Regions from separate parts of the Acetoanaerobium noterae genome, predicted to be linked through region 3. Evidence: predicted binding sites of a transcription regulator. Region 3 holds the regulator's gene; each other region holds the start of a gene.
What was found. Region 3 encodes HrcA, which represses chaperone genes, less so after heat shock. Its sites were predicted from a motif close to TTAGCACTCNNNNNNNNNGAGTGCTAA; they were not measured.
Positions count from the first base shown of each region.

Region 1: a site for HrcA is predicted at 7,761-7,787, ahead of groES (co-chaperone GroES). Genes of this name have one in related genera too.
Region 2: a site for HrcA is predicted at 3,578-3,604, ahead of B5X47_RS06920 (Hsp20/alpha crystallin family protein). Genes of this name have one in related genera too.

Region 1 is NZ_FUYN01000002.1:337,295-347,850, reverse strand. Features, by position in the region: gene B5X47_RS05240 (alpha-D-ribose 1-methylphosphonate 5-triphosphate diphosphatase) at 1-1,120, opposite strand, end outside; gene larC (nickel pincer cofactor biosynthesis protein LarC) at 1,280-2,425, opposite strand; gene larB (nickel pincer cofactor biosynthesis protein LarB) at 2,521-3,270, opposite strand; gene B5X47_RS05225 (methyl-accepting chemotaxis protein) at 3,735-5,480, shown strand; gene groL (chaperonin GroEL) at 5,674-7,299, opposite strand; gene groES (co-chaperone GroES) at 7,380-7,664, opposite strand; gene cls (cardiolipin synthase) at 7,959-9,422, opposite strand; gene B5X47_RS05205 (DNA-3-methyladenine glycosylase family protein) at 9,425-10,306, opposite strand; gene cobT (nicotinate-nucleotide--dimethylbenzimidazole phosphoribosyltransferase) at 10,423-10,556, shown strand, end outside.
Region 2 is NZ_FUYN01000003.1:136,451-147,006, reverse strand. Features, by position in the region: gene B5X47_RS06930 (DegV family protein) at 1-330, shown strand, start outside; gene B5X47_RS06925 (beta-propeller domain-containing protein) at 741-2,798, shown strand; gene B5X47_RS14040 (hypothetical protein) at 3,124-3,258, shown strand; gene B5X47_RS14130 (hypothetical protein) at 3,317-3,508, shown strand; gene B5X47_RS06920 (Hsp20/alpha crystallin family protein) at 3,643-4,089, shown strand; gene B5X47_RS06915 (YciI family protein) at 4,326-4,622, opposite strand; gene scfA (six-cysteine ranthipeptide SCIFF) at 4,804-4,953, shown strand; gene scfB (thioether cross-link-forming SCIFF peptide maturase) at 5,029-6,414, shown strand; gene B5X47_RS06900 (aminotransferase class I/II-fold pyridoxal phosphate-dependent enzyme) at 6,411-7,898, shown strand; gene B5X47_RS06895 (DNA topoisomerase) at 7,913-10,171, shown strand; gene B5X47_RS06890 (MoaD/ThiS family protein) at 10,197-10,421, opposite strand; gene B5X47_RS06885 (MoaD/ThiS family protein) at 10,442-10,556, opposite strand, start outside.
Region 3 is NZ_FUYN01000001.1:337,360-347,915, forward strand. Features, by position in the region: gene mtaB (tRNA (N(6)-L-threonylcarbamoyladenosine(37)-C(2))-methylthiotransferase MtaB) at 1-488, opposite strand, end outside; gene B5X47_RS01690 (16S rRNA (uracil(1498)-N(3))-methyltransferase) at 716-1,462, opposite strand; gene prmA (50S ribosomal protein L11 methyltransferase) at 1,473-2,411, opposite strand; gene dnaJ (molecular chaperone DnaJ) at 2,451-3,599, opposite strand; gene dnaK (molecular chaperone DnaK) at 3,727-5,565, opposite strand; gene grpE (nucleotide exchange factor GrpE) at 5,639-6,238, opposite strand; gene hrcA (heat-inducible transcriptional repressor HrcA) at 6,274-7,320, opposite strand; gene hemW (radical SAM family heme chaperone HemW) at 7,552-8,712, shown strand; gene B5X47_RS01725 (cytochrome c biogenesis CcdA family protein) at 8,855-9,553, opposite strand; gene B5X47_RS01730 (thioredoxin family protein) at 9,553-10,023, opposite strand; gene nadC (carboxylating nicotinate-nucleotide diphosphorylase) at 10,260-10,556, opposite strand, start outside.

The sequences.
Region 1 (10,556 bases), on a different contig from region 3:
CTCTATATACTATTTTTCCATTTGATATAGTCATTTCAACTACAGGTACTTCATCTAGGATATCTACTACTATTAAATCTGCTCTTAAATTTTCCTTGATTTGTCCTCTGTCCTTTAGCTTAAGTGCAGTTGCTGGATTTGAAGTGACAAGCGATACTGCTTTTTCTAATCCAAGGTCCTGAGCTAGCTGAAATACAAATGCCAATATGTCGTGCGCTCTCATATCAGAAGAAAGTATATCTATATGACCAGTCCTAATAGCTGACACCACTTGATCCTGATAGGTTTTATTAAGCTGCTTGCTAAGAGATAAAATGTCCATCATAATCATTTTATCAGACTCGCTGTCTAAATTTAACGCTTCTTCAAGCGATGGATTTTCAATTATATTAATACCCTGCTGTTCTAAAAACTCTAGCTTTTTAATTACGCTTAGCTCAGAGGTTCCTACCTTTACTCCCTTGTAGTGAGCGTACTTTAGCATATATGCCAGTTCCTCAAGATTCGATTCACTTCTTAGCTCTCTCACTCTTTCTACCATTCTCCTGCAGGTAGCTTCACTTAGGCCCATTACCCTTTGGATGTAGTCCTCATAATAAATCTCTCTATATCTTTCTTCCTCACTTCTGCAATAGCCTGAATATGAAATATAATCTAAGAGATTTGATTCTAGCATCTCTTTTATTTTATCCATGCTCTGAATAAATCCAAGCTGAAATGCCATGTGAATTCTATGGTCAATGAGATTGGAATTCTTAGAAAGCTCTTTTATATCTTTTGCCATCTTCGGACCAGTAGTAAAGTCTTCTCTGTATCTGCCATTTACTAGAGGAATAGAGTGAAATAGTGTAGTTATTCCTGCTGAGGCGTATTTTATTTCAACTTCTCTGAAGATCTTTGCAAAAGGAAATCTACTATTTAATTTAATTTGATTTTCTCTAGATATATGCTCACTTTTTATATTGATAAGACCTGGCAGGATATATTTTCCTGTCATATCTATATAGTCTTTTAAGGATGATTTCTCATCTATTTTCTGGATCTTGCCATCTGCTATATGAATATATCCACTTATAACTGCATCATTTTGTACGATTTTATCGCTGTATATTACTAGCACTTAAAGACCCCCTTTATCAATTACTAGGTTCAAATTATAGCTTTCTTATCACCTATCTCATGATTATAACACAAATATATGGAAATTTTGTAAAAATTGCTTTAGAAGAAACTTTGACTTTTTCTATAGATAATATATTGGATTCTATAATGAACTTTGCTATTTTATATTAAGGCTTCTAACTGTTACGCCCTTCTTTTTTGCCAAAGCTTTGAGGTCTTCAAACTCCGGTTTTTGATTTATTTTTTTGTCTCCTAGATAAGCTTCTTTAATTCTGATGCTCCCTAATTCAGTCTTATGATATCTCATTTTTCTTTTTAGTGATTTTCTATCGATTATCTGCTCTCTTATTCCAAGAGTTGTGGTCTGCTCAAAAATAACCTTTGATATAGCTTCTTTTTGATGCATGGTTGTAAGCACCTCAAGCTTGTAGGCTGGTCTGCTTTTCTTCATCATTATAGGAGAAAACCAAACATCTAGAGCCCCCGCGTCAAAAAGCTCTTCCATAGCGTTACCCATAAGCTCTCCAGTCATATCATCTAGATTACAAGATAATACAGCCAATTTTTCTCTTATATAATAATAGTTTGGCTGAAATAAAATAGCTCTTAGGATATTTGGTATATCAAAATTCTTCGTCCCGCATCCTATAGAGGTTTTCTTGATTTTCATGCTGAGATTTGAGGCTTGTTTAGCATTTAACCCCTTTAATATTGCAGCTCCTGTAGGTGTCACTGTTTCAGCCTGAAGATTTGTTAATCTAACCTTCATATTTTCTAGTAGATTGAGAGTCGCTGGTGCTGGAAGAGGTATCTTTCCATGCTGGGACCAAGTAAATCCAGTTCCAAGTGGTATCTCACTGCAATATATAGTCTCAATATCAAGCATATCTATTAAAACAGCAGTTCCTATGATATCCACTATAGAGTCAACAGCTCCTACCTCGTGAAAATGTACATCTTCTATCTTAGCAAGATGAACCTTCGCCTCTGCCTCTGCCAACACTGTAAATATTTTTCTAGACATATATTTTGCTCTAGAAGATATTTCGGAATTATCTATGATATTAATAATATCGCTAAGATTTCTATGCACAAAAGAAGAATCCTCTTTTAAAATTACATCAACCTTATTTCCCCCTATTGCTCCTTTTGAAGCTTGACTTAAGCTTATTTCAAATTCATCGCTAATCGAAAGAGTGCTCATCACTTCTATAAACCTATCGTAATTTACTCCTAGTCCAAGAAGCGAGGAAAGCATCATATCACCTGATATGCCTCCTACTATATCCAAATATAAATTCATGTATAATCCTCCTATTGCAATTGCTTTATATATACTTCTACATTATACTTATTTTTTTAAGTGTTTTTCATTATAGATCTGCTACTACTTTTTATTTATAGTCTATTTATCGTGCTCGCTAGATATCCCGCTCCAAACCCATTGTCTATATTTACTACGCTAATCCCTGATGCGCAGGAATTGAGCATGGTAAGTAAAGCTGAAAGGCCTCCAAAATTTGCACCGTATCCCACTGAGGTAGGAACTGCTATAACAGGCACCTCAACTAGGCCTCCAAGAACGCTTGGAAGTGCCCCTTCCATACCAGCAACTGCAATTACTACTCTGCATCTTCTAAGCTCATCTTGCTTTGATAGTAGTCTGTGAATTCCAGCAACCCCAGCATCATAGATGCGAATCACTTTATTGCCTAAAAACTCCGCAGTTATAGCTGCCTCTTCTGCTACATACATATCCGAAGTACCCGCTGTTACTACCGCAATCTCGCCCTTGCCTTTAATTTCTATTTCCTTGACCTTTAGAGTCATAACCCTAGACATACTGTGATATTCTAAATCCTTAAACCTTTCCTTAAGATATTCATAGCTCTCTTCATTTAGTCTAGTCCCTAGGATATTGCTATTTTTTTCTAGAAGCTTTTCCATGATTCCTGCTATTTGCTCCTTTGTCTTGCCTTCACAGTATATAACTTCAGGATAACCATTTCTAAGGCTTCTGTGATGATCCACCTTTGCATACCCTATATCCTCATATGAAATACTGCTCAGCTTTTCTGCCGCTTCATCTATGTTCATTTCATTAGATTTTACTTTACTAAGCATGTCTATTAACAGTTTTTTATCCATAAAATTTTCTCACTCTCCATAATTAGTTTATATCAATTATTTATTAATAATTATTTATTATTTATCTGGATACTATTCATATTTTGGAATAAATTATATTTTCCTTTGTATTATATTTATTTTTTTCAGAAATTATTTTAGTTATATTTAATATATCTTCGTTATAAGTAATTATATCATATCTGACATCAAAAACTGCTTACTTACTCAATCTATTGCAAATACAAAGTTAAACTTAATTTACAATCTTGTGATTGAAGCTTTTTTATGGTAACATTACATAACTTTATAGTCAATCAGAACCAATTGACTTTTCTGATGTATCAATAAAGTGTACTCAGTCCATCCATTTTCTTCACTATGACTAATCCTTGACAGAATCATTGTATATCATTTTACTTAATCATCATTTATTCATCAGCTGTATTCAGCATTAATATGTCATTTATTTACAAGGAGGCTATATGGAAAAAATCAAATTCACTGAAAAAATAAGCACCAGACTTGTAAGTATTGCGCTCATTTGCTTTATCTTGACAGCCGCTCTACTTCTATCAATTAACTTTTACACTTTAAACACCATCACAAATAATCAAATGAATCTAATAGCTAATAACACATGGAGTGCTGTAAACAATTTAGTTGACGAAAATACTGTCCAAGAGATGATTATGGGAAAAACTGAGGATTCTCGTCTATACAAAGATATTAGAAAATCTCTAGTCGCACTTTCTAGTGCAACAACAGCAAAATTTCTTTATATAGTAATAGAAAATAACGGAACCTGGGAATACTTGATTGACGGTACTATAGTTGAATCAGATATGGCTTCACTATTTGAGGAAGTTGAGGACGAATACAAGCCCATCTATGATGAAGTTAAGAAGAGTCAAGATGCCCAGTTTGGAGAAGTAGAAGAGTACGAAGGAAGCCTTTTATATACTAATTACTTTCCTCTAAAAAATACTAGCGGTGAAATTTATGCATACTGTGGAATTGATTTTGATGTTACTGAGCTTTTTGAAAAAAAATCCGAGCTCCTCATGCTTACAACCGGACTTTTGGCTATAATTTTAGCAGTGATTGGATTTATTCTATACTCATATATCAAAAAATCACTAAAGCCAATAGAAACCTTAGCCTCTGATTGCGAATTACTTGCTAACTATGAAATCTGTCACAAGATAGAGGGTAACTATCGTGGAGAATTTTCTCTTCTTAAGACTTCTTTAAGCCAGCTTCAAACCAACAACTATAATTTAATAAAGCAAATATATTACCTTGGAAAAAATATTCAAGACAACTTTAAGTCTGTGACAGAGTCTACCCATAATATCTCAGCAATGATTGAGGAGTCTACAGCTTCAATGGAAGAAACTCACGAAAATATTCAGGTTCAAATAGAGCAGATGGACCATCTCACTGAACTTAATACAAAGCTTAATAAAAACCTAGAGGATATGTGTGAGCTTGCTGACAAATCCATGCAGGACGGTAAATTGGTATCAGATAACACTAAAATTTCTCACGACGCTCTTGTTGGTATGAAGGAGCAGTTTGCTAGAACAAGCACAGGCTTTGAGACTTTAAACGATTCCATGAAGGATTTGTATGAGGAATCCGGTGCTATTCTTAGCATAGTAGAGACCATAAGTAGTATAGCAAATCAAACGAATCTGCTTGCACTAAATGCTTCCATAGAAGCTGCTAGAGCTGGAGAGCAGGGTAGAGGGTTTGCTGTTGTAGCAGAGGAAATAAGAAAGCTAGCTGAAGAATCTGCTCAATCAGTTGACGCCATTCAGGTCATCCTAAACAAGGTCACTAATGAAATTAAAACTGCAAATGAAATCACAAGTGATAATCGCTCTATGATTTCTTCATCTAATGCTGCAGTTGAAAGTACTTTAGCTCACTATTTATCAACTGAGCACTCTATCGAGAACGTAATTTCAAGTATATATAATTTAAAAAGCAGAATCGATATAATTTCTGAAAATCAAAAAACAGTTTTCCAAATAAGTCAGGATTTAAACAAGCTATCTCATGAAAATGCAACTACTGTAGATCAGCTAAATCAAACTGCTCAAGAGGAATCTGCAAATATAGAGGAAATCACCTCTAGCCTTGATGATATCTATCAAATGAGCGAGCAATTAAATGAACAAATCTCTGTTTATAAATGCGAGGAAACCCAGAATCAAAAAAATTAGATTTATAAAATTTTAATTCACTTCTATAGTATTAATCTGTTTTATAGTTTGTAGTTTACAGTTCGTAATTTATTCAATATAAATTTTATACTATATAAAAAATAAAGGTGCGGAAATTCCACACCTTTATTTTTATGATTATCTATATTGTTATAAGTTTTAATACCAAGGCTATTTTTTTATAAATAGCTTACTACATCATTCCTGGCATTCCGCCGCCCATTGGCATAGCTGGCTCATCACTCTTGATTTCAACTACTGCTGCTTCTGTAGTAAGAAGTGTAGCTGCAACTGATGCTGCATTTTGAAGAGCTGATCTAGTTACCTTAGTAGGGTCAATAATACCAGCATCAATCATGTTTACATATTGCTCGTTTAGAGCATCAAATCCATGGTCTTTATCTGATTTTCTTACGTTTTCAACAATTACAGCACCCTCAAGTCCTGCGTTTATAGCGATTTGCTTAAGTGGCTCTTGAAGAGCTTTTAGAACTATTTGGATACCAGTTTTAGTCTCAGCTGTCTGCTCATCTTTAATTAGAGCTTCTACTTCGTCCATAACTGCAACTAGAGCTGTTCCTCCTCCAGGTACTATACCTTCTTCAACTGCTGCTCTTGTAGCATTTAGAGCATCTTCCATTCTTAGTTTTCTCTCTTTTAGCTCTGTTTCAGTAGCTGCTCCTACTTCGATAACTGCTACTCCACCAGAAAGCTTAGCAAGTCTTTCTTGAAGCTTTTCTTTATCAAACTCAGAAGTAGTTTCTTCGATTTGTCTCTTGATTTGAGCTATTCTATCTTTGATAGCCTTTTCTTCTCCAGCTCCGTTTACTATAGTTGTGTTCTCTTTTGAGATTTTAACTGTAGATGCTTTTCCTAGCATATCTAATGTAGCTTCTTTAAGGTCTAAGCCGATTTCTTCAGAAATCACTCTTCCACCTGTAAGGATAGCAATATCTTCTAGCATAGCTTTTCTTCTGTCACCAAAGCCTGGAGCTTTAACAGCAACAACTTCAAATGTTCCTCTTAATTTGTTTACAACTAATGTAGATAAAGCCTCTCCTTCAACATCTTCAGCAATGATAAGAAGTCTTCTTCCTTGTTGTACTATTTGCTCTAATATTGGAAGGATTTCTTGGATATTAGAAATTTTCTTGTCAGTGATTAGGATGTAAGGCTCGCTAAGTGTAGCTTCCATTTTTTCTACATCTGTTACCATGTAAGCAGATACATATCCTCTATCAAACTGCATACCTTCAACCACTTCAAGAGTAGTTCCCATAGATTTTGACTCTTCTACAGTTATAACTCCGTCATTTCCTACCTTTTCCATAGCTTCAGCAATTAATTTACCGATTTCTTCATCTCCAGCAGAAATAGCTGCAACTTGAGCTATAGACTCTTTATTTTCAATTGTTCTAGAATTTGCTTTTAGTGTTGCTACTGCTGTATCTACAGCTTTTTGGATACCCTTTCTAAGCAGAATAGGGTTTGAACCAGCAGCTACGTTTTTAAGACCTTCTCTGATTATTGCTTGAGCTAAAAGTGTTGCTGTTGTAGTACCATCACCTGCTACGTCGTTAGTTTTAGTGGCAACCTCTTTAACTAGCTGAGCTCCCATATTTTCATATGGATCTTCTAATTCGATTTCTTTTGCTATAGTTACACCGTCGTTAGTAATAAGTGGTGAACCGAATTTTTTATCTAAAATTACGTTTCTTCCTTTAGGTCCAATAGTTACTTTTACTGTATCTGCAAGCTTATTAACACCAATTTCTAGAGCTTTTCTAGCTTCTTCTGAAAATCTAATTTCTTTAGCCATCTTATATTACTCCTCCTAATTTATAATCAAGTTACTTTTTTATGATTAATCTCTTATGATTGTTTTCTTTGTGAAATTTCTTATTCTACTACAGCTAAAATATCGCTTTGTCTTAATATAGTGAACTCTTGTCCATCTAATTTAACTTCAGTTCCTGCGTATTTAGAGAAAAGTACTTTATCTCCTACCTTTAGCTCCATCTTGATTTCTTTGCCGTCAACTACTCCACCAGGTCCTACTTCTACTACCTCAGCCATTTGTGGCTGCTCCTTTGCACTTCCTGGAAGTACGATACCGCTTTTAGTTTTTTCTTCTGCTTCTACCATCTTAATTACCACTCTGTCTGCTAATGGTCTGATTTTCATAATAAACATTCCCTCCTAAATAATATTATTTAATACTCCCTATAAAGGGATGCTTTATTGCAAAGACTAGCTTTGCGCTTAATTTTAGTTTAAATGTTAGCACTCTTTTATATCGAGTGCTACTACATAGTATATGTTATATAATATTTGAATTTTTTTCAAGTCCTTTTTTTGATTTTTTTATAATAAATTAAGGAAATTATGAATAAGCAATAATTACTAAAAATCATAATTTCCTTAATTATATCCAATAAATTTTTAATTGTATTATAAGCGTTTTCAAAGTGTTACTTTTTACAATATAGGCGAAAATAGTCTAGCAGCTGATTCTGCGATTTTTTGAACTATAGGACGAGCTTTAAAATCAGAATAAAGAAGCTCTTTAGAGTCCTTTATGTCAGCTTCAAATATCTCATATAGCCTTGAAATTGTAGGCTCATCATATATGAAAGCATTGACCTCAAAGTTAATCATAAAGCTTCTTATATCCATATTTGCAGTACCTACAGAAGCTATTTCCTCATCAACTAAAATCATCTTAGAGTGAATAAAGCCTTTTTCATAGAGATATACTTTGCATCCTAGCTCCAAAAGCTCTTCTAAATACGACAAGGATGCATAGTAGACTACATTGTGGTCTGGAAATGAAGGAAATATTATCCTTACATCTACACTAGAAAGTACTGCTGTCCTAAGTGCTGTAAGCAGAGCGTCGTCAGGTATGAAGTACGGTGTTTCTATATATATTGTATTTTTAGCATGGGCTATAGATGAAAAATAAGCATTGTAGATACTTTCATACTGATTATCGGGACCTGAAGATACTATTTGAATGAGAGAATCTCCTTTATATGCCATAGAAGGAAATAATTCCTGCTGATTTAGCTTTTGTCCACTGCCAATATAGTAATCTACTAAAAATATCGTTTGGAGCATATATACAGACTCTCCCTCTATGCGAAGGTGGGTGTCTCTCCAAAATCCAAATTTCTTATTTTCGTGGACATACTCATCTCCTATATTGAGGCCTCCTATATAGCCTATTTCTCCATCTATTACGCAGATTTTTCTATGATTCCTGTAGTTAAATTTCCTATGAATATAAGGGAAATGAATATGAATAAATGGGCGAAATTCGATTCCTGCCGATTTCATCTCTCTCGCAAAATCAGGATGAAATATGAGCCTGAAGCTCCCTATTTCATCATATATAAATCTAACCTTCACTCCCTGCTTCGCTTTTTTTATAAGCGCATCCTTGAGTTTTTTTCCTATTTCAGAGTTTTTCACTATAAAGTATTCCAAATGAATATAGCTTCTTGCATTTTCGATATCTTTTAACATCTGCTCGAATTTATCAAGCCCATCTGTATATATATCTACTTTGTTATTTAAAGTAAAAGGAGATCTTTCTGAGTTTAGTATCAGCTGCATTACCTTCTTTTTACCCTCTGATTCTAAATCGTGAAACATGACATTGTCTTTTAAAGCTTGCTTTTGTGTTGCACTTAATATTTGCAGACTTATCATGCCCTTTATGTCTTGACTGTTTAAAAATTTTGCAACTGCTACCTTGGTTTTCTTGACCTTAGAGGATCTTAAATTTTCACCAAATAACAAGTAGAGCACAAAGCCTATACCAGGCAAAAAAATCATGACCAGCAGCCAGCTTATAGTCTTAGCAGGGTCACGATTTTCAAAGAATATGAGCAGAGATACAAAGATAGCTAAAATGGCAAAAAATATCGTAAATGTCATTTTTACTTCCTCCCTATCCCCTTTTCTCTAGCATAGTAAAATAAATATTGTTGAGCTATTCCAGATTTGTCTTTAAACATATCTATTCCAAACTCTCTAATTTTCTTTAGGTCCTTCATTTCTTTTTCAATATAAAACTCATGCATTACTCTTTGTACCCACACATCTACAGGAAATACATCGTATTTTGAAAGTCCAAACAGCAAAATACAATCTGAAACCTTTGGCCCAACTCCAGGAATTGTCATTAGCTCTTTTCTCGCCATATCTGTAGGTAGATTCCTTAGCTTATACATATCCATTTGAAGTGAATGCTGGATATAGCTTGCGTCTCTTATATAGCCTTTTCTAAAAGCCACCTTCGAATCAATGAGTACCTGCTCATCACAAGATGAAAGAGCTTTTGGAGTCGGAAAAGCATAATACTTCTTTCCTCTATATTCTCCGATTTCCTCTCCTAGAGCTTTCGATAAAAACGCCACGCTTCTTTTTATCATAGGAATGGCATTTCTAGCTGAGATTATAAAGGAAATAACAATTTCAAAGGTATCCTGATTCAAAATCCTCATTCCTTGACCAAATATAGTTGCATTGTAAAGATGTTCATCCATTTTAGCAAGCTCTGCTTTAATAGCGGAATAATCCCTATCCATGTCAAAGTAGTTATGCCAGATTTTATGATAATCATCTAGATTTGTGTTATCTAGTATCAAAGTATCGCCTTCTAGCTTTACATTGAGTATTTTTCCATTTGCTACTCCTGTGTAGGAGCCATCTTCCTCTTTATCCCATCTGAAGCACTGCCCACACTCAAATATATGCTTTGGTTCAAAATCTTTGATTTTATCGATTATTACTTTATTATTTTCTTGATATAGTTTCATTTTCTCACCTCGCTGATTATCTTTTTACCCATTTTCAGGCTTGACTAACGGTAGTATAATAAATATAAAGATGCAAATCATTTGCGTTAAATATACGGGATAAGGGGAGTAAATTAATGGAACTTTTTAAGAGTACTATCGCTAGTATAACAAATTTGAACGAAGAAATGATGAAAAAAGCACAGGAAAGACAAGATTTACTCATAAAGCCTAAGGGCAGTCTAGGAAAGCTAGAGGAAATATCAATTCA
Region 2 (10,556 bases), on a different contig from region 3:
ATGACAGCTTTTATTGGAACGGCTCTAGACATTAAACCGATTCTTCATGTAAATGATGAAGGAAAACTGATTCCCCTTGATAAAGTAAGAGGAAGAAAAAAAGCTCTTAAAGTTTTATTTAACTACTTAGCTGAGCTTTCCGAAAATTTGGAGGAACAGACGATTTTTATTGGGCATGGTGATTGCATAGAGGATGCTAGATATCTAGAATCTCTTATAAAAGAAGCCTATAAAGTTAAAGAGGTAATAATTCATCCTATTGGACCTATTATAGGTTCTCATACAGGACCAGGAGCTATAACGTTGTTTTTCTTAGGAAAGCATAGATAGTTTCTTAATTGAGAAATTTAAAAAAATTTGGAACATAAAATTTAGAACCTAATAATATCTAATTATGTGGATTTATACGGTTCATACAAAATTAAATGCACTTGAATCAACAGTATTTATATTGTCTTTTCGGACCAATATAACAGCTGCTTGATTTCAAGTGCATTTTTAGTGTAAATAGAGCAAGATTTTTTTAGACACATTGGAAATTTGTATGGTTCTATGGATAGGATTCTTACTCTTAAATATCAGTTTGATTACAGTTTTGCTATAATGTTTACAGTGTGGTAACAACTAGAGATATTTTTGGAAAATAGTGATATAAATATAAATAAGAGATAAAAAGATACTATATTTATTTCTTAAATAAAAATTTTCCTAATAGAAATGGTGAAAAAGGGGGAAGAAAAGTGAAAAAGCTAGTGAGTCTTGCTTTAGCCGCAGCTATGACATTTATGCTGACTTCGGTTAATCCTGTACCGAATTTCGCACAAGACCGTATAAATCTCGATAAACCACTTTTGATGCAATTTAACGATAAACTCAATAAGGATACAGTTTATAAAGACATAAGATTTTTAGATGAAAAAGGCAATGAAATTCCAGTATTAATCAACTTGAAAAGTGACAAAGAAGCTATAGTGATTCCTCTTTACGACATGAAGGATATAAAGGTGAGTCTAGATTCTAAATATAAGCAGTATAAAGCATCAGCTTACGAAGGAGAAACTGTTGTAGGTGACGCGAGCAATCTTAAGAGACTTTCAGAAATGAGTCAAAGACAAAACATGGTAATGTATGACATGATGCCAGCAGCAAAAGAAGAATCAGTCATGTCTATGGATATGGGAAATGGAGCAGGTGAAGGTGATTCCTATTCTTCTACTAATGTCCAAGTCGAAGGAGTAGATGAAGCTGATATAGTTAAAACTGACGGAGAATATATCTATTATCTTAAGGACAATCAAGTTGTAATTATCAAAGCTGATAAAAACAATATGAAAAAAATGGCTACGATAGGATATCTTGAGTCAGCACTTTATCCATCTGATATCTATATAGATGAAAACTTGCTGATGGTAGTTGGAAATGCCTATAATGCAAAAGGAAGCTTTACAAAAGCAGTTATTTACGATGTAACAGATAAATCAAAGCCAGTAGTAAAAAGAGTTTTAGAGCAAGAAGGCTACTATGTATCTTCAAGAAAAAATGGAGATAATCTGCATATCATAAGCAGTCATTATGTGTATGATTATGGTGAAGGAAATCTTGTTCCAAAGGTAAAGGATTCAGCTGTATCAAGTGAGTATAAAGAAGTACAGCCATCCAAAATAATGATTTATCCTGGCTATCCTTCACAATCAATTATTGTGATTTCCAGTGCAGATATAAAGAAAAATGAGCCGAGCAAGATAGCTTCTTTTATGGGAAATGCAGATAATATCTATATGTCTAAAAATAGCTTGTATCTGACATACCAAGAAAGCCCATATTATATCATGCCTATGGTAGAGCCTAAAATAGCTCCAGATGTTAGTAGACCAATGATATGGCCTCCAATTCCAAGAGAAACTCAAACTACAATCAAGAAATTTGCTATTAACAACACATTAATAACTTACAGCGCTCAAAATAAAATTCAAGGGTATGTGCTAAACCAATTTTCAATGGACGAGCATAACGATTACTTCAGAATAGCATACACCAGTGATTTTAGTATGGAAAATAAAGGCTCTTCTATAGCAGTGTTTGATAAGAATATGAACAAAGCTGGAAGTATAGATAATATAGCTCCAGGTGAGAGAATATACTCTGCAAGATTTATGGGAGATAGAGCATATATGGTTACTTTTAGAAATGTAGATCCATTCTTTGTTATGGATTTAAAAGACCCTAAGAATCCTAAAATGCTAGGCTATCTTAAAATACCTGGCTACAGCGATTATCTTCATCCATACGATGAAAATCACATTATAGGATTTGGAAAGGACACAGTTGAAATCAAAGGCAATCCTTATCAGCTAGGAATGAAAATATCTTTATTTGATGTAACAGATGTAAATAATCCAGTAGAAAAAGATATAGAAAAAATAGGAGACAGAGGTACAGAATCTGAGCTTCTTCACAACCATAAAGCCCTAATGTACGATAAATCAAGAGGCTTAATGGGATTCCCTATATCTGTAGCAAAAGTTAAGCCAGATCAAAAACAAGATCAGTGGGGATTTCCTCAGTATGGAGAGCAGGTATTCCAAGGAGCTTATATCTATAATGTTTCTGCTGATAAAGGAATAGATTTAAAAGGAAGCATAACTCATATTGAAGAGTACAATCCATATATGTATTCTTACGAGGACAATATCCAAAGAATAATTTATATAGGAGATACTATTTACACTCTATCAAATAGCAAAGTAGTAGCTACTAACTTAAATACTATGAAAAAAATATCTGAGCTTGATTTATAAACATGCTGAATATGAAGAACGATATATTGTAACAGTATTTAGGAAAATGATATTTTACAATTAAATAGTTGGGATAAAAGAGTTTGGAAATCAGTATATTACTGAAATTTCAAGCTCTTTTTGTATAATTACTATAAATCAAATAAAAAATTAAGGAAAAAATAATTTCTCATACAATATCCATAAATATTATACTAACACCACTTGTTTTCTAATAGGACAGTGGCAAGATAGTGGCAGAAGTGAAAGAAACTGACATAAAGGGTGGTATTATGAGTTTGTGTGAAAGCGAAAGCGTTGAATTAAATGAAGCCTACACTCCAAGTTGTTTGAAAAGCAAAAGGAAATTACTCGTAATGATGTTGAAGAAGCACTTGGGGTGGGAACGACACATGCGGTAAATCTGATCAATGAGATGCAAGCCAAAGATTTGATAAAAAAGTGGGTAGAGGAAGATTGACGAGATGTGTGGCGAAATGAAAAAAAGTATGAACAGACAACCAGTTATGAAATAAAGGTTGAGAATTATACAACCTTTATTCAAAAGATTTCAGAGTGAGGATTTGCTAGTATTTACAGAGTATAAGTATCGCAAGGATGTAGTAGGAGATGAATATAAGTTCTGTATGAACGAAGATTGCGATGTGGTTTATTATAATTTGGGTAATGAAACTTCATTCTTGAAAGGCCAAATTAATGTACCTATTTAAAAAAAAATTAAAAAAAGTAGAGAAAAAATATTGACAAGGAAAAAGAAATGGTGTATAAAATAATTGAAGTTAGCACTCGACGTTAGATAGTGCTAACAATTAAAAAATTTTAATAATGTAAAGGAGTGATTATCATGGCAGGATTAATTCCATTCAACAGAAAACAAAATGATTTGATGAACATTGGTTTTGATGATTTTTCCAACATGCTTGATGACTTTTTTACAGGCAGTTGGCCAATCCAAAGAAGTTTAGCTGGAGACAAATTTAAAATTGACATTCAAGACAACGATACAGAATATACAATTGAAGCTGAACTTCCAGGTGTAAAGAAAGAAGATGTAGAAATCACATTAAATGATGGAAGACTCAATATTTCTGTAAAAAAAGAAGAAGTTTCAGAGAACAAAAGCAAAAAATATATCCATCGTGAGAGAAAATATGCTCAAATGTCACGAAGTATTTTGTTAGCAGATGCAGATGATGAAGGCATTAAAGCAAAATTAGAAGAAGGTGTATTGACTATTCAAGTACCTAAAAAACAACACGAAGATACTTCAAAACGTATTATGATTGAGTAACGAATAAAAACACACTGATATAAATTATCAGTGTGTTTTTATTCGTTGAAAATCAATACATCATATTTTAAGAATGAAACTCAACGGGATAAGCTTGTTGAAAACTCAAAGAGTAAGGATTCTAATGTTGATATGTTCACAAAAATGACGGTCATTCTTTAATATAGAAGTGCACTAGTGAAGACTTGAGATAAGTCTTCACTAGATTTTAGAATAAAAAAAGAAAAGCTGAAAATTTATTTAACAAATGCAGCCGCAACCTTGCATTCGACTATTTCTACTCTTTGCCACACGTTATTTATTATGTAAGGCTCTACTTTTAGCCAAGCATCTAACTGCTCTCTTGAAGCAAATTCTACAACCATCATTGAGCCTTTCATATTTCCGCTTTCATCTAGAAGTGCAGCAGCATATAAATCATGACCCTTTTCTATCATTTCATCTACCATGTTAAGATGGGCTTCTCTAGCATTCATTCTGCGTTCTAGTGCTTTATCATCATTTCCATCATATCCAGTTACTATAAATTGCATATTTTACCCTCCCGTAAGTACTGTTTTAATATTATTATACCTCAACTTATTTGATAGGGATATAGTATGAAAATTTCGAACTTGAGCATGAAAAGTTAAACTGATGAAAAAATTTAGCGAAATATAATAATATATGTTATAATATTTAGGCTAATACATAACAATCTATGGAGGTAGAGCCATGAAAAAGCATATAAAGACGCTTTCAAAAGATACACTTAAGAAGAGCGCAGCTAAAGGCGGATGTGGCGAGTGCCAAACTTCATGCCAATCTGCATGTAAAACTTCATGTACGGTAGCTAACCAAGAGTGCGAAAGAGAAGGCAGATAGTAAGTGTAAGTTTTGTGAGGGGGAATCAAAGCAATCGGGCTTTATTCCCTTTTCTCATGTGAAATTCTAGGAGGAATTAAATTGATACATAAGTTTTCGATGAATGACTTAAATATAGTAGTGGATGTAAATGGAGGAGCTGTACACGTTGTAGATGAAATTACTTTTGACGTGCTGGATTATTATGAACTTAATGATGCAGAAAAAATTGCGAAAAAGCTTCCAAAATATACGCTAGATGAGATTAAAGAAACCTTTGATGAAATAAAAAGTTTAGTTGAAGAAGGGCTTTTATATTCGCCTGATAACTATCTTGATATAGATGCATTTAAAAATAGAGAGCCTGTGGTAAAAGCTATGTGTCTTCATATAGCTCATGACTGTAACTTGAAATGCAAATACTGTTTTGCATCTCAGGGAGACTTTGGTGGAGCTAAATCCATTATGAGCTTTGAAGTAGGCAAAAAAGCTTTAGAGTATTTAGTTGATAACTCTGGAAGCAGAAAAAATCTAGAGGTGGATTTCTTTGGTGGAGAGCCACTTATGAATTTTGAAGTAGTAAAGCAGATAGTTGAGTATGGCAATGAACTAGCAAAAGAAAAAGTGAAGAATTTTAGATTCACAATCACTACAAATGGAGTGCTATTAGATGATGAGATTATAGACTATGTAAACGAGCATATGCACAATGTGGTACTGAGCTTGGATGGAAGAAAGTCTATCAATGACGATATGAGACCTACTTTAAATGACAAAGGTAGCTATGATATTATCGTTCCGAAGTTTCAGAAGCTGATTGAAAAACGAAAAGACAAGTACTATTATGTAAGAGGTACTTTTACTAGAGATAATATGGATTTTAGCAAAGATGTTCTTCACTTTAAGGACTTAGGCTTTGATTTGACATCAGTAGAACCAGTAGTAGGAGATGAATCTAATCCTTACGCACTTAGAGAAGAGGATCTGCCTAAAATTTTAGATGAATATGAAAAGCTAGCTGTAGAATATTCAAAAATGAGAGTTAATAATGAGCCTTTTAGATTTTTCCACTTTATGGTTGATTTATCTCAAGGACCTTGTGTTATAAAGAGAATGACGGGCTGTGGAGCAGGTAATGAATATCTTGCAATCACACCTGAGGGAGACATCTACCCATGTCATCAATTTGTAGGGCAAGAAGAATTTAAGATGGGAAATGTAATGACGGATAAGGTTGAGCTTCCTAAAGAAATGCAAGAAACCTTTAAAGAGGCGCATATCTATGCCAAAGATGAATGTTCAAAATGCTGGGCTAAGTTTTATTGCTCAGGAGGATGCCATGCAAATGCATTTAATTTCAACAACGATATATTAAAGCCTTACGACCTTGGTTGTCAGATGCAAAGAAAAAGACTAGAGTGTGCTCTTATGGTCGAAGCTAGCGTGATGATGAATCAAGATGAATTGGAGCCATTAGTATGATAAATTTTGACAGAGTCCCTATAATTAAGGGACTCGAATTTTATAAAAACCAAAATAATACAGCTTTTCATATGCCTGGGCATAAGCAGAATCAAAGGATATTTGAAGAGCTGGAGGTTTTAAAAGCCAATGTTTATAGCTATGATTTGACAGAGGTTCCTGGGACTGACAATTTATATGAAGCTGAAGAGATGATAAAAGATGCTCAAGTTCTTTTAGCAGAAGCTATGGGAAGCAAAAAAAGCTACATGCTTGTAAATGGAAGTACCTGTGGTATTTACAGTATGATACTAGGGCTACTTAATAAAAATGATAAGATTATAGTTCAAAGAAACTGCCATAAATCAGTTTTTACAGCGATTTATTTAGGAAATTTGAGTAGCATATATGTTTATCCTAAGGTGATAAAGGATTTTGATATTGCCTCTACTGTTGATGCCTATGATTTAGCTGAGGTTATTAAGGAAAATAAAGATGCGAAAGCCGTAGTAATTACTTCACCTACTTATTATGGAACCTGTGCATATATAAAGGAAATATCAAATCTATGCAAGGAAAATAATATGCTACTGCTCGTAGATGAGGCACATGGAGCTCACTTTAATTTTAGCTCACTACTTCCTGAGACTGCTATTAGTTTAGGCGCTGATATTGCAGTAACTAGCTTTCATAAAACTCTACCAGCCCTTACACAGACAGCGGTACTCAATTTATCACATAGCCTATCTGATGCTCAAATAGAAAAAATAGAGTCAAAGCTTCAGATGTTTCAATCAAGCAGTCCATCTTATCTTTTTCTAGCGTCAATTGATATGGCTAGATATCTAATGGAAACTAAAGGTGAAATGCTCACAAGGGAACTAAAGGCAAATATAGACAAGGTAAAAGAAGCTCTTTCTGACATCAGAGGGATAAGAGTTTTAGATGAAACAAATCTAGAAAATGAAAGCTATGATTTTACTAGACTGGTTATAAATACACCTCTTAGTGGAAATTACTTGGCTGAGCTTCTAAGAAGTAAGTATAATATTCAAGTAGAAATGGCAGATTTTAATAATATAGTTTTAATTGGAACTGTAGCAGATACTAGCATCATGTATGAAAACTTAGTAAAGGCATTAAAGGATATTTTTGCAGATTCAAATTATGAAGCACAATTAAATAATCATATAAATGAAGCTAGAAAAGATAGTAATTCAATTAACATAAATAGCTATAAGCTTATGCCAAAGCCAAAGACTGTCATTAATTGGCATGAAGCAGAAGAGTTAAAGAGAGAGCTTGTTGAGCTGGATGATTCTATTGGAAGAATATCTGCAGAATCGCTTGTACCCTATCCTCCTGGAGTGCCACTTGTATTACCTGGAGAAGAGATAACCAGTGAGATAATCACTTATATCAATGCTATAAAGTCAGATAGTCTTAAGCTTACAAAAAGCTTATCTTCCAAGGAAGCAGATAAAATATACGTAATAAAGATTTAAGATGAAAGGGGAGGATTACGATTAGCAAATCGTTATTTATAGCGGAAAAACCTAGTGTTGCACTTGAATTTGCAAAGACTCTAGGCATAAAAGGGAATAAAAGAGATGGCTATATCGAATCTTCTGGTGCAATTGTTACTTGGTGTATAGGACATCTTGTGACCATGAGCTATCCTGAAAAATACGATATAAAGTACAAGGCTTGGAGACTTCATGACTTACCTTTTTTACCTGAAGGATATAAGTATGAAATCATTGCAAATGTTCAAAAACAGTTTGATATTATAAAAGAGCAGATGAATAGAGATGATGTGACTACCATATATGTATGTACAGACTCTGGAAGAGAAGGGGAATATATATATAGACTGGTAGACATGATGGTGGATGCAAAATCAAAAGAGAAAAAGAGAGTCTGGATTGATTCTCAAACTGAGGATGAAATCAAAAAAGGTGTAAAAAACGCAAAGCCTCTAGAAGCCTATGATAACCTAGCTGATTCAGCATTTCTTCGAGCAAAAGAAGACTATCTTATGGGAATCAATTTTTCTAGACTTCTTACCTTATGCTATGGAAGAACACTTGCTAAAAAGCTAGAAAAGGATCACATAGTCATAGCAGTAGGTCGTGTTATGACCTGCGTTTTAGGAATGATTGTAAATAGGGAAAGAGAAATAAGGGATTTTGTTAAGCTTCCATATTATAAGGTTCAAGCTCTATTTGAATTTGAAGGGTTTATAGATTACGATGCTGAGTGGAAAGCTGTAGAAGGCTCTAGATATTACCTTTCAAATCAAATCTATAAGGAAGTTGGATTTACGAATAAAGCTTTGGCTGAAACCTTTGTAAATGAACTAAAAACCTCTAACGAAAAGCCTGTAATTGAAGATGTTAAGAAAAAGAAGGAAACTAAAAATCCTCCTCTTTTATACAATCTTGCAGAGCTACAAAATGAGCTTTCTAAAAAGCTAAAGCAAAGCCCAGACCAGACACTTAAGATTGCCCAGAACCTTTATGAAAAAAAGCTGATTACTTATCCAAGAACAGATGCAAGAGTTCTTTCGACTGCTGTTTGCAAAGAAATTCTTTCAAATCTAAAAGGTCTAACTCAGCTAGATAAAGTGGCATCACTGGATGAAAAGGATAAGATGCTGCCAGAGTATGCTTTAGAGGTTATTAATAGTAACAAGCATAAGGGCCTAGAAAAAACCAAATATGTAAATGACAAAGCCATAACTGACCACTACGCTATAATTCCGACGGGTCAAGGCTTATCAACCTACAATAAGCTTCCAGGAATAGAAAAAGAAGTATACATACTTATAGTAAGAAGATTTTTAGCCATATTTTTTCCTCCTGCAATATACAATCAGCTTTCAATTACAACAAAGCTAGGAGATGAAAGATTTTTTTCTACTTCAAAAGTATGTACCTCAGATGGCTTTCAAGTGATTTTAAACGATGAAAAGAAAGAAGACGATTCAAAGCAGGATAAGGCTGAGATTTTGAAAAAGCTAAAAAAAGGTCAAACTGTTTTAGTTAAAGAGCTGGACATCAAGGAATCGGAAACCACTCCGCCAAAACGATATAACTCAGGCTCAATTATTCTTGCTATGGAAAATGCAGGAAAGCTAATCGAAGATGATGAGCTAAGAGAGCAAATCAAAGGGAGTGGAATAGGAACTAGTGCTACTAGAGCAGAGATATTGAGTAAGCTGGAAAAAATAGATTATATTTCACTCAATAAGAAAACCCAGATTCTAGCTCCAACAACTTTAGGAGAATCAATCTACGACGTAGTTGATGGCTCAATCCCTTCACTACTTAGGCCAGAGCTCACAGCTAGCTGGGAAAAAGGGCTATCTATGATAGCTTCTGGTGACATAAAAAATGATGAGTACATGAAAAAACTAGAGAGCTATATCCAAAAAAATACTAGTAGAGTTTTGACTCTTACAAAAAATACTAATGTTAAAAATCAAGCATATGACATAGATAAAACTCCATTAGGAAGCTGTCCACTTTGCAAGGATGGTAAAATAAAGGAAAATTCAAAAGCGTATTTTTGTACTAACTGGAAACAAAGCTGCAATTTTACTCTTTGGAAGAATTCCCTGCCCGAGCTTAAAGAAGATATATCCAGGGATTTGGTAAAAGAGCTTTTAGCTTCAGACAAAAACAGCATCAAAATCCACACTTCTGAAAATAAGGATGTTCATATTAAGTTCAAAGAAAGCGGTAATGGAGAACTTGAAATCACAAAAAGCCACTAAATTTAGTGGCTTTTTATATGATAATTTAACCCCCACCAACAGGTGGGAAAAGAGCAAGCACATCATCAGACTTAAGCACAGCATCAGATTTAGTTCCTCTTCCATTTATCATTATTATTGCTACATCCTGCAGAGGAATTCCTAGGCTTTCAATTATTTCTTTGACAGTAGTATCTGAACTTACGTCCATATCCATTATTTTTTCTCTATTTTCTCTTAGATTTGCAAAGAGCTTAACAGTGATTTGCATAATTTCCTCCTAAATTATATCTAGGTGTCTTTCTTGAGTTTAAAATTTGCTTCATTTCCTTGATTTTTCCCATAAAAGCCTAAAGCAATCCTATAAGGGCCAGGACATCCAGGTGGCAGAAAGGCTACGCGGTCT
Region 3 (10,556 bases):
GTCTTTCCATAAGTCTCTTCTATAGAAAGAGCTTCAAATACTCTTTGCTTCATTATATCTTCTACTTCAATAACATGATCCTTCACATCTAGCTTCTCTACTTCTGTAACTATCTTGTTTCTATCGCTAGTTCCCATGACAAGATTAACGCCCTCGATAGCGATTACTTCATCCGGTGATTTTTGAGAATAACACCCTACAACGGCAATTATTGCATTTTCATTATGTTTTTTTGCTCTTCTAATCATTTGTCTTGATTTTTTATCAGACATAGAGGTTACTGTACAAGTATTAATCACATATACATCTGCAAAGCTTTCAAAATCCGTTACTTCATATCCTGCATCTCTAAAAAGATGCTCCATAGCATCTGTCTCATATTGATTAACTTTACAGCCAAGTGTAAAAAATGCTACTTGCTTATGTCTTTGATATCTATTATAAAAATCCTCTGCCAATAAGGACAACTGCACTTTAGGTTTTAACATAATCTTCCTCCTATTAATAATTCAAGAAAAGATTCTATCATAAAAAACAAGATAAAAAAAGTATATTATAGAAATTTAAAAAGCAAAAATGCTTTTAAAGCCTAAGGTCTAATCAAGCTAGACTACGAACTTTAAAAGCATCATTGATTTTACAAAATTATTGTGAATATAACTAGGTTTCCTATTTCCATTAGCAATCTCACTTTTTATAACCAGTTAGATTCTTACTATGTTTGTATATTTTCAGCTTCATATGCTATTATAGCACTAGCAACCACTGCTGCTGTTTCTGTTCTAAGTATTCTAGCACCTAAAGTCAGCACCTTACATCCATTTGATTCTAGTAATTCTATTTCCTCAGGAGTTATTCCACCTTCAGGGCCTACTATTACTCCAATACTTTCTATGTCTGATAAAGCTAGTGAAGCAAAGTAAGATTTTAAATTATTTTCTTCTTCACACTCATAGAAAACAATATTTATGGTATTGCTTTTTAATTCTTTGACGAGTTCTTTAAAAGTCATCGGACTTTCTATCTTAGGTATGTGATTTCTTTTGCTTTGCTTGGCGGCCTCATAAATAATTCTTTGAAGCCTTGCAATTTTTTTATCTTCTTTTTCTTCTTTTATGGAGCTAACGCAGCGCTTAAATTCAACAGGGGTAATAGAATATACTCCTATTTCCGTTAGCTTTTGAGCGATTAAATCCAGTTTTTGACCCTTAGGAACTCCTTGATATACTTTAATCTGAACTCCTAGTTCTCTTTTTATTGCCACTTCTTCAATCACCTTATACTCAACACTGTCTTTTGAAATGGCAATAATTTCGCATAGATATTCCTTTTCGTTAGAATCTACAACCTCTATTTTGTCATTTACTCTAAGCCTTAATACTTTCGATATATGCTTTACATCCTCTTGATTCTCTATGAAAGTTGATTGGGATATTTCCTGTCTTATAAAAAATCTATCCATTTTAAATCACCTATAAAGTCTTAGCTGTGATGCATGCCCACTCGCCTTGAGTATTAACTTCCAATATTTCAAAGCCTTTATCCTCTATTGCTTTTTTAACTTCTTCGAGTCTTGGCATTATTATCCCTGATGAAATAAAAAGTCCATCTTCCTTCATGTAGTTAGCAACCTCATCAGCAAGCTTAATAACTATATCAGCAATTATATTTGCAACTACGATATCTGCTTTTTCAGTTACAACGTCCATAAGATTTCCATGTCTTATTTCTACAAAGCCAAGTAGATTATTCTGCTCTATATTTTCTTTTGACACCTTTACAGCTACTGGATCTAAATCTACGCCTAAGACTCTGTCTGCTCCGAGTTTAGCTGCAGCTATAGATAAAATTCCACTTCCGCAGCCTATATCTAGCACGCTACAATTTGAATCTATATGTCTTTCTAAAGCCTGGATGCACATATTCGTTGTTTCATGTGTACCTGTTCCAAAAGCCATTCCTGGATCAAGCTCAATAACTAACTCATTTAGCTTTGCATTGTATTCTTCCCATGTAGGCTTAATTACTATCTTATCCGATACCTTGACAGGCTTATAATATTGTTTCCAAGCATTTTCCCAGTCCTGCTGATTCACTTCTTCAAGCTCAACAATTCCATCGCCTATATTTATCCCAAAGCTAGGAAGATTATTAACGCTCTCTCTAATTGATTCTATTTTTGCCAGAACATTTTCTTCTTCAGAAAGATAAGCCTTAACTATAGCTCCTTCATAACCATTAAAAAATACTTCTTCTTCAATATAGTCCCAAGAAAGCTCATCTTTTTGCTGATATAAAAAATCATTAGGATCTTCTATTACAACACCTTGTGCGCCTATTTCATAAAAAATATTTGCAACTGCTTCAACAGCTTCTGTTGTAGTTTTTACTTTTATTTCAGTCCATTTCATTGTTTTCCTCCTGAGAAAAGTCTGGCATAATTAAAAAAATTACTTAAAAATATCTCTCACTTTATCAAAAAAATTTCTGCTTTGCTCATTAACCTCTGTTCCAGTTTCTTTAGCAAAGTCTCTCAGTAAATCTTTTTGTTTTTCTGATAATTTCTTAGGAACTTCAACAGATACCTTAACTAGCTGGTCTCCTCTTTGAGTGCTTCTTAGATGTGGGATCCCCTTGCCTCTAAGCCTAAATACCGTTCCTGACTGAGTTCCTTCAGGTATTTTATATTTTACTTTGCCATCTAAAGTCGGTACTTCTACTTCATCGCCTAGTGCTGCCTGCACAAATGTTATCGGCATTTCAAGATAAACATTGTAGCCGTCTCTTTCAAAAAGCTTATGAGGGATTACATTTATGATTATATATAAATCTCCCCTAGGACCACCCTTGTAGCCTAGTTGTCCCTCTCCAGACATTTTAATAGTTGCACCATCATCTACACCTGCTGGAATTTTAACATTGATTTTCTTAGCTTTTTTGACTCTTCCTTGACCGTAGCAGGTTTCACATTTATGTTCTATAATGGTACCTGCTCCTTGACAGTTAGGACATGGAGCTACGTTAATCATATTGCCAAAAGGAGTTCTTGTAGTTTGTCTTACCTCTCCTGTTCCATTACAAGTAGGACAAGTAGTAGTACTCGTTCCTGGCTTTGCTCCACTTCCATGACAGGTGTCACACTCTTCTTCTCTTTGAAGTGATATTTCTCTTTCTATTCCAAATGCAGCTTCCTCAAACTTTAGCTCCATTCTTAGTCTCATATCAGCGCCTTTTCTTGGTCCTGTCTTTCTAGAGCTTCTTCCTGCACCACCAAAGCCTCCACCAAACATGTCTCCAAAAATATCTCCAAAAATATCTTCAAAGCCACCAAAGCCTTGTCCACCTGAGAAGCCTCCCTGTCCAAAGCCTCCACCTGAGAAGCCAGCATGACCAAATTGGTCATAAGTTCTTCTTTTTTGAGGGTCTGAAAGAACTTCGTATGCCTCATTTACTTCTTTAAAATGCTCTTCTGAATCTTTATCCCCTTGGTTCTTATCAGGGTGATATTTCATTGCCATTTTTCTATATGCTTTTTTTATTTCTTGTTCTGAAGCATCTTTTGAGATACCAAGCACCTCATAATAATCACGCTTTTCCACACTTTCACCGCCTATTAATCACTGATTTATAGTTATAGTTTCGACTATTTTATATTTAAGCTACAAAATTATAGCTTGCAATATTGCAAGCTATAATTTCTTTTGTCTGCTATTTAGTCTAATCTTTTTATTTGTCTTCGTCAACCACTTCATAATCAGCATCAACTACATCGTCCCCAGCCTGAGATTGTTGCTCTGCTCCTTGCTGAGCCTGAGCCTCTGCCTGAGCCTGCTCATACATTTTTTGTGAAATTGGATGGATTGCTTGCATTACTTTATCAATTTCTGCTCTGATTTGTTCACCTGTCGCATCAGCTTTGTCTTTCACTTCTTTTAATCCAGCAATCGCAGCTTCTACTGCTTCTTTTTCCGCTGCAGAAACTTTGTCTCCCATATCTTTTATAGTTTTTTCAGTTTGATAGATTGTAGATTCTGCTTGGTTAAGTGCTTCCATTTTTTCTTTTTTCTTTTTATCTTCTTCAGCATGCATTTCTGCTTCTTTAACTTTTTTGTTTATTTCTTCATCTGAAAGATTAGTACTTGAAGTAATAGTAATTTTTTGCTCTTTGCCTGTTCCTAAATCTTTCGCTCCAACATGAACTATACCATTTGAATCTATATCAAAAGTAACTTCAATTTGAGGAATTCCTCTTGGAGCCGCTGGTATATCCATAAGCTGGAATCTACCTAAAGTAACATTATCTGCTGCCATAGAACGCTCTCCTTGAAGAACGTGTATATCTACTGCAGTTTGATTGTCTGCTGCTGTAGAAAATACTTGAGATTTTTTTGTAGGAATAGTTGTATTTCTTTCAATTATTTTAGTAAATACTCCACCTAAAGTCTCTATCCCTAGTGATAAAGGTGTTACATCAAGTAATAAAACATCTTTAACATCTCCAGCAAGTACTCCAGCTTGAATAGCCGCGCCTATTGCCACACACTCGTCAGGATTAATTCCTTTATGAGGCTCTTTTCCAGTAAATTTCTTAATTGCTTCTTGAACAGCTGGAATTCTAGTCGATCCTCCAACTAAGATTACTTTATCAATTTCTGATATAGATAAGCCTGAGTCAGCAAGAGCTTTTCTAGTTGGCTCCATAGTTTTTTCTACTAAGAATGCTGTAAGCTCTTCAAATTTAGCTCTAGTGATGTCCATATTAAGGTGCTTAGGTCCTTCTGCAGTTGCTGTGATAAACGGAAGATTTACATTTGTGTTTAAAGTAGATGAAAGCTCTTTTTTAGCTTTTTCTGCAGCATCCTTAAGTCTTTGATGGCTCATTTTATCTTGTCTTAAATCAACACCTTCAGTCTTTTTAAATTCATCTGCTATATAGTTTACTAAAACTTCATCAAAATCGTCTCCACCTAGTTGATTGTTTCCGCTAGTCGATAAAACTTCAAAGGTTCCATCTCCGATTTCTAGAATAGATACGTCAAATGTTCCTCCACCAAGGTCAAATACTAGTATTTTTTCTTCATGGTCAGTTTTATCAAGTCCATAAGCTAGTGAAGCAGCTGTAGGCTCGTTAATAATTCTTTTGACATTAAGTCCTGCTATTTTTCCGGCATCCTTAGTAGCTTGTCTTTGTGCATCTGTAAAGTATGCTGGAACAGTAATTACTGCTTCAGTTACAGTATCTCCTAGATATGCCTCAGCATCTGATTTTAATTTTTGAAGAATAATCGCTGAAATCTCTTGTGGAGAGTAGTCTTTTCCATCTATTGTAACCTTATGGTCTCTTCCCATTTCTCTTTTGATAGATGCAATAGTTCTATCTGGATTTGTAACAGCTTGTCTTTTAGCTGGCTCTCCAACTATTCTTTCTCCATCCTTTGAAAAAGCAACCACAGATGGAGTCGTACGCATTCCCTCAGCATTTGGAATTACAACTGGTTCTCCACCTTCCATAACTGATACACATGAGTTTGTTGTTCCTAAATCTATACCTATTGTTTTTGCCATTATTATTTCCTCCTCAATATATTTCGTAAATTTTTATCGCTATTACTGATTTAACAAAGTATTTTTATAGCTTCTATTTACTAACCTTTACCATTGATGGTCTTATTACCTTATCCTTTAGCTTATATCCTTTTTGAAGCACATCGATTACCTTGTCAGGTTCATCTGCTTCTTCCTGGATTACTGCATGATGGAAATTAGGATCAAAATCTTGGTTCAAAGCATCAATCTCTTCTAAACCAAATTTATAAAGAGTATCCATAAGCTGCTTTAGTATTAATTCTACACCTTTAAAAAAAGCTGTTTCTGAATTTTCTTTTTCACTTTGTAAAGCACGCTCGAAATTATCTACAATTGTAAGCATCTCAGTTACTATTTTTTCATTTGCAAATACTGTTAGCTCACTTTTTTCTTTTTCAACTCTTTTTTTGTAGTTCATAAAATCTGCCTGAGTTCTTTGGGCAAGTGCTTTCATTTCTTCAATTTCTTGCTGAAGTTTTTCTATTTGAGCTGTTTCAGCCGATTCTTCTTCATTTATCAAGTCTTCTTGTTCATCAACCTCTCTGATATCATCCTGAGTCATTTCCTGCTCCTTTTGCATTGTATTTGTATTTTCTTGTCCTTCCTCTATGGTGTCTTTATCTTCTTTTAAGACTTCGTCATTAAGTGACAATTCAAATCCTCCTTTCTTATAACCTCTATCTATATTTAAGTATTGTTCATAAGTTTATTAAGGCGTTTAGTAATATAATTCATGACAGAATAAGCTCTGTCATAATCCATCCTCTTTGGTCCGATTATTCCAAGCTTCCCGATTGTTTTTCCTTTGTATTCATACTCTGTTGTGATAATCGAGCAGCTTCCCAGTACATCATCAATCGAGTCATCGCCTATTATTATATTTACATTGCCTTTTCGTATTCCCTTTTCTTCTAGCAGGCTAGCTACTTCGTTTTTCTGCTCTAAAAGATTTAAAAAAGATTTTGCTTTGCCTATATCACTAAATTCAGGGAAATTAAAAATATTAGTAGCTCCATTTAGTAGTACATTAAAAGAAAGATTTTTATCCATGTTCGATTTCATAACCGTAAACATATCGTCAAAAATCTTATTGTACTCCTTGATTTGATGCTTAATATAATTAATAAAATTCATATCAAAGTCTTCAATTATTTTGCCTCTTATATTGTCATTTAATGTCCTTGATATGAGCTCAAGCTTCTCTTCAGAAACTGGAACACTTAATTTAAACTTGCTATTTCTCACAGTCCCATCTTCCATAACCATTATTAAAACAGCAGTCATAGAATCGATATGAACTAAATTTAATTGCTTTATCTTTTTAGATTTTTCTACTTTTTGTGAGATAGCTACAGATGTATAGTTTGTTATCTGGGTCAGCAGAGCTAAGGAATCCTCAAGTAGTTCTTGTATCTGCTCTATATTCCCAACAAGTGCTCCTTCGATTTCATCCTTTTCTTTTTTATTAAGTCCAATAACACCCATTAACTTGTCTACATACAGTCTATAAGCATCATGGGAAGGAATTCTTCCAGCTGAAGTATGAGGCTGTAATAATAATCCCATTTCTTCAAGGTCTGCCATTTCATTTCTTATAGTAGCAGCACTTACGCCTAATGTTTTATTTTTTGAAATAGTCCTAGAGCCTACGGGTTCAGCCGTCTCTATATATTCTTGAATTATAAACTGTAATATTCTAAGCTTTCTATCGCTCAACTCTAAGTTTGACGCCATACTGTCACCTCGTTTTATCAAACAAATACATCTATATTAAATAATTATTGGTTTATTTGTTAGCACTCATTATGTTCGAGTGCTAACTCTAAATATATAATAACTATTCTGTTTTGAGTTGTCAACATCTTAATATTTATTTTTCTAATATTTATTTTATTTTTTATTTGGATACTGTAGAGTATAATATATCAAGTTAAAATAAGCTTTACCAAAGAGGAGTAATAAATTATGAATTATCCAGAAAAAGAAAAATTAAGTCTATATTTTCATATTCCATTTTGTCTTAGCAAATGCTCTTATTGTGATTTTGTTTCCTTCGCAAATTCCACTGCTTTTCATGAGCCCTATATAAATGCTTTATTAAAAGAGCTACTATTGTATAAATCTACAATTGATAAAAATCAAATCTCAACTATATTCATAGGCGGTGGCACACCCACTAGCTTAAGCGACAATTTATTTGAACTTCTGATTAAAAGCATAGATGAAATACTACAGCTAAATTGCAATTCAAATAATATAGAATATACTATAGAAGCAAATCCTAAAACTATTACTTCAAAAAAAGCTATCGCCATGAAGCAATATGGTATCAATAGAGTTAGCCTTGGACTTCAGTCAGCAAATGAAATAGAGCTTAAGGTACTAAACCGAATTCATAGCTTCAAAGATCTTGAAGAATCTATAGATATTCTCAAAGCCCACGGAATTAGTAATATTAACATAGATTTGATGTATGCCATTGCAAATCAAACTATTGAATCCTTTAAAACCTCCATTCAAAAAGTATTAGCTTTAAAGCCAGATCATATATCCTGCTACTCTCTTATATTAGAAGAAGGTACTGCGCTATATAAGCTTCATAAGGAAAACAAGATAACCTTTCCAACCGAGGATGAGGATATAAACATGTATGAGTTAGCCGTAAATATGCTTACATCAGCTGGCTATGAGCATTATGAAATATCCAATTTTGCTCTTGCGGGCAGAAAGTGTAGCCACAATATAACTTACTGGAAAGTCAAGCCTTATTTGGGTTTTGGAGTTTCTTCACATTCTTTTTTCGATAACAGCAGATATTCTAATACCAGTAGCATAGAAGAATACATCGATTTACTATCAAAAAATAGTTTGCCAATAGAAAGCACAGAGCTCATTGATGATACTATGGCCTTTGAAGAATGGATATTTTTAAGGCTCCGAATGAAGGAAGGCATTAATTTTGAAGATATAAATTCAAGATTTAGCATAAATTTTTTAGCAAGTTACAAGCCCAAATTAGATAAACTCTTAAATGAAGGTCTTTTAATTTATGATGCTTCCAAAGTAAGTCTTACATTAAAAGGCTTTGAGCTTAGTAATTATGCTTTTTTAACATTATTATCTTAAACTAAAATTTTTATATTAAACAAAAAAGGAAGTGCTTTTGTAGTAACTGAGAGCAACTTCCTTTTTGTTTAATACAATACATCTTATAGTATAAAAATGAAATTATTGACTGCTATTTATCTATAGTCATATACTTAATTAACTATACTGCTAGGTAAAACACATATAATCCAGCAAATAATATAAAAACAGCCAAAATATTTTTTAAATTGTTCGCAAGCTTTATATATTTGGGCTGTGTAACAAGGCTATTTAAAGTAGATACCGAAACTCCAGCAAGAATCACAAGTATACTATTTCCTATGCTGTAAGCCATCAGCATAAAAACTCCTAGCACTGGATTTCCTCTGCTTGCTACAAAAGAAAGAATAGCTGCAAGTACAGGAGTAGCACAAGGCGAAGCTGCAAATCCACCAAATAAACCTAAGGTAAATATGCCAAACAAGCCTTTTCTCACAGGCTTTTCTTCTATACTACAAGCATTTTCCTGTTTTTTGAAATTTATAATCCCAAGTATATTCAAACTACTTCCTATCATAATAAAGGCTAGCACTAGATATATAAGCTTCCCATATCCAGAAAAAATCATTCCTACATAAGCTGTCAAAAATCCTAATGCAATAAATGTGATACTTAAACCTAAAGTAAATACCAGAGAATATAATAGCCCTTTTTTTCTATCCGATATTTTACTATTACCCATATATCCTATAACCAAAGGAATTGTTGTGAGTACACACGGACTAAAAGCTGATATGACACCCGCTAAAAAAGCTATCGGAACAGCCATATAGATATGCTCTAGCATAAATGCAGAAAACATTTGAAGTACAGCATCCATTACTGCATACCTGCTTCTTTAAGCATTTTTTCTATATCATCAAGTGTAGTTACACCTTCAGTTCTCGATTTAATTACTGCATCATTATCTAAAAACACTAAGGTAGGAACTACTCTTACATTATACGCCATCGCCAAATGAGCATTTTCCTGAAGATCTAAATTTACAACAACTACGTTTGCTTTCCCTTTAAATTTTATCTTGGCTTCTTCTATTGTAGGCTCCATATACTTACAGGCTGGGCAAGTTGAAGTTGTAAATTCTAAAAATGTAGGGTAACCATTTTCTATTGCTAAATCATAGTATTCATTTGTTGTCGTTTCATAGCTTTCCTCAGTTTGTGTAGCATTTATCTCAGATTTATCTGTTTGAGTATTTCCACTTGAATCTGAGAGATTTTTATTGAAATAAATAGCTGCCAACGCTCCTATTACAAGGACTATTACCAAAATCTTAATATTTTTGTTCATAGCTCACCTCTTATATCGTTTTTTTAGAATATATAGATATTACATTTAATTGTACCAAAAAAGTCTAAATTTGAAAAGAAGAAAGTAATTAAGTTTAAAATGAAGCTTATGAATCTAGTGTTATTATTTTACATAAAAAGTAGTAAATTAGAAAGTTTAATTAAAAAAAGTCCAGTTTAAGCTAAAATGTAAGAATTAATTTGTACATTTTAGCTTAAACTGGACTTATAATTTTTCTATATTAATTTCATCGATATATCAAGCGCTTTGACTGAATGAGTCAGCTCCCCCATCGATATATAATCAAGGCCTATGTCTTTAATTTCGTCTAGGCGCTCTAAGGTCATATTTCCTGAAGCTTCAAGCGGCACTAAACCATTGCATAAGTTTACGCACTCTCTAAGCTGATTATCATTCATATTATCAAGTAGTATTAAGTTTGGCTTAAGCATAATAGCTTCTTTTAGCTCTTCAATATTTTTAACCTCTATTTCTATAGCTGTCATTGGTCCTGACTTAGATTTTACTTTATC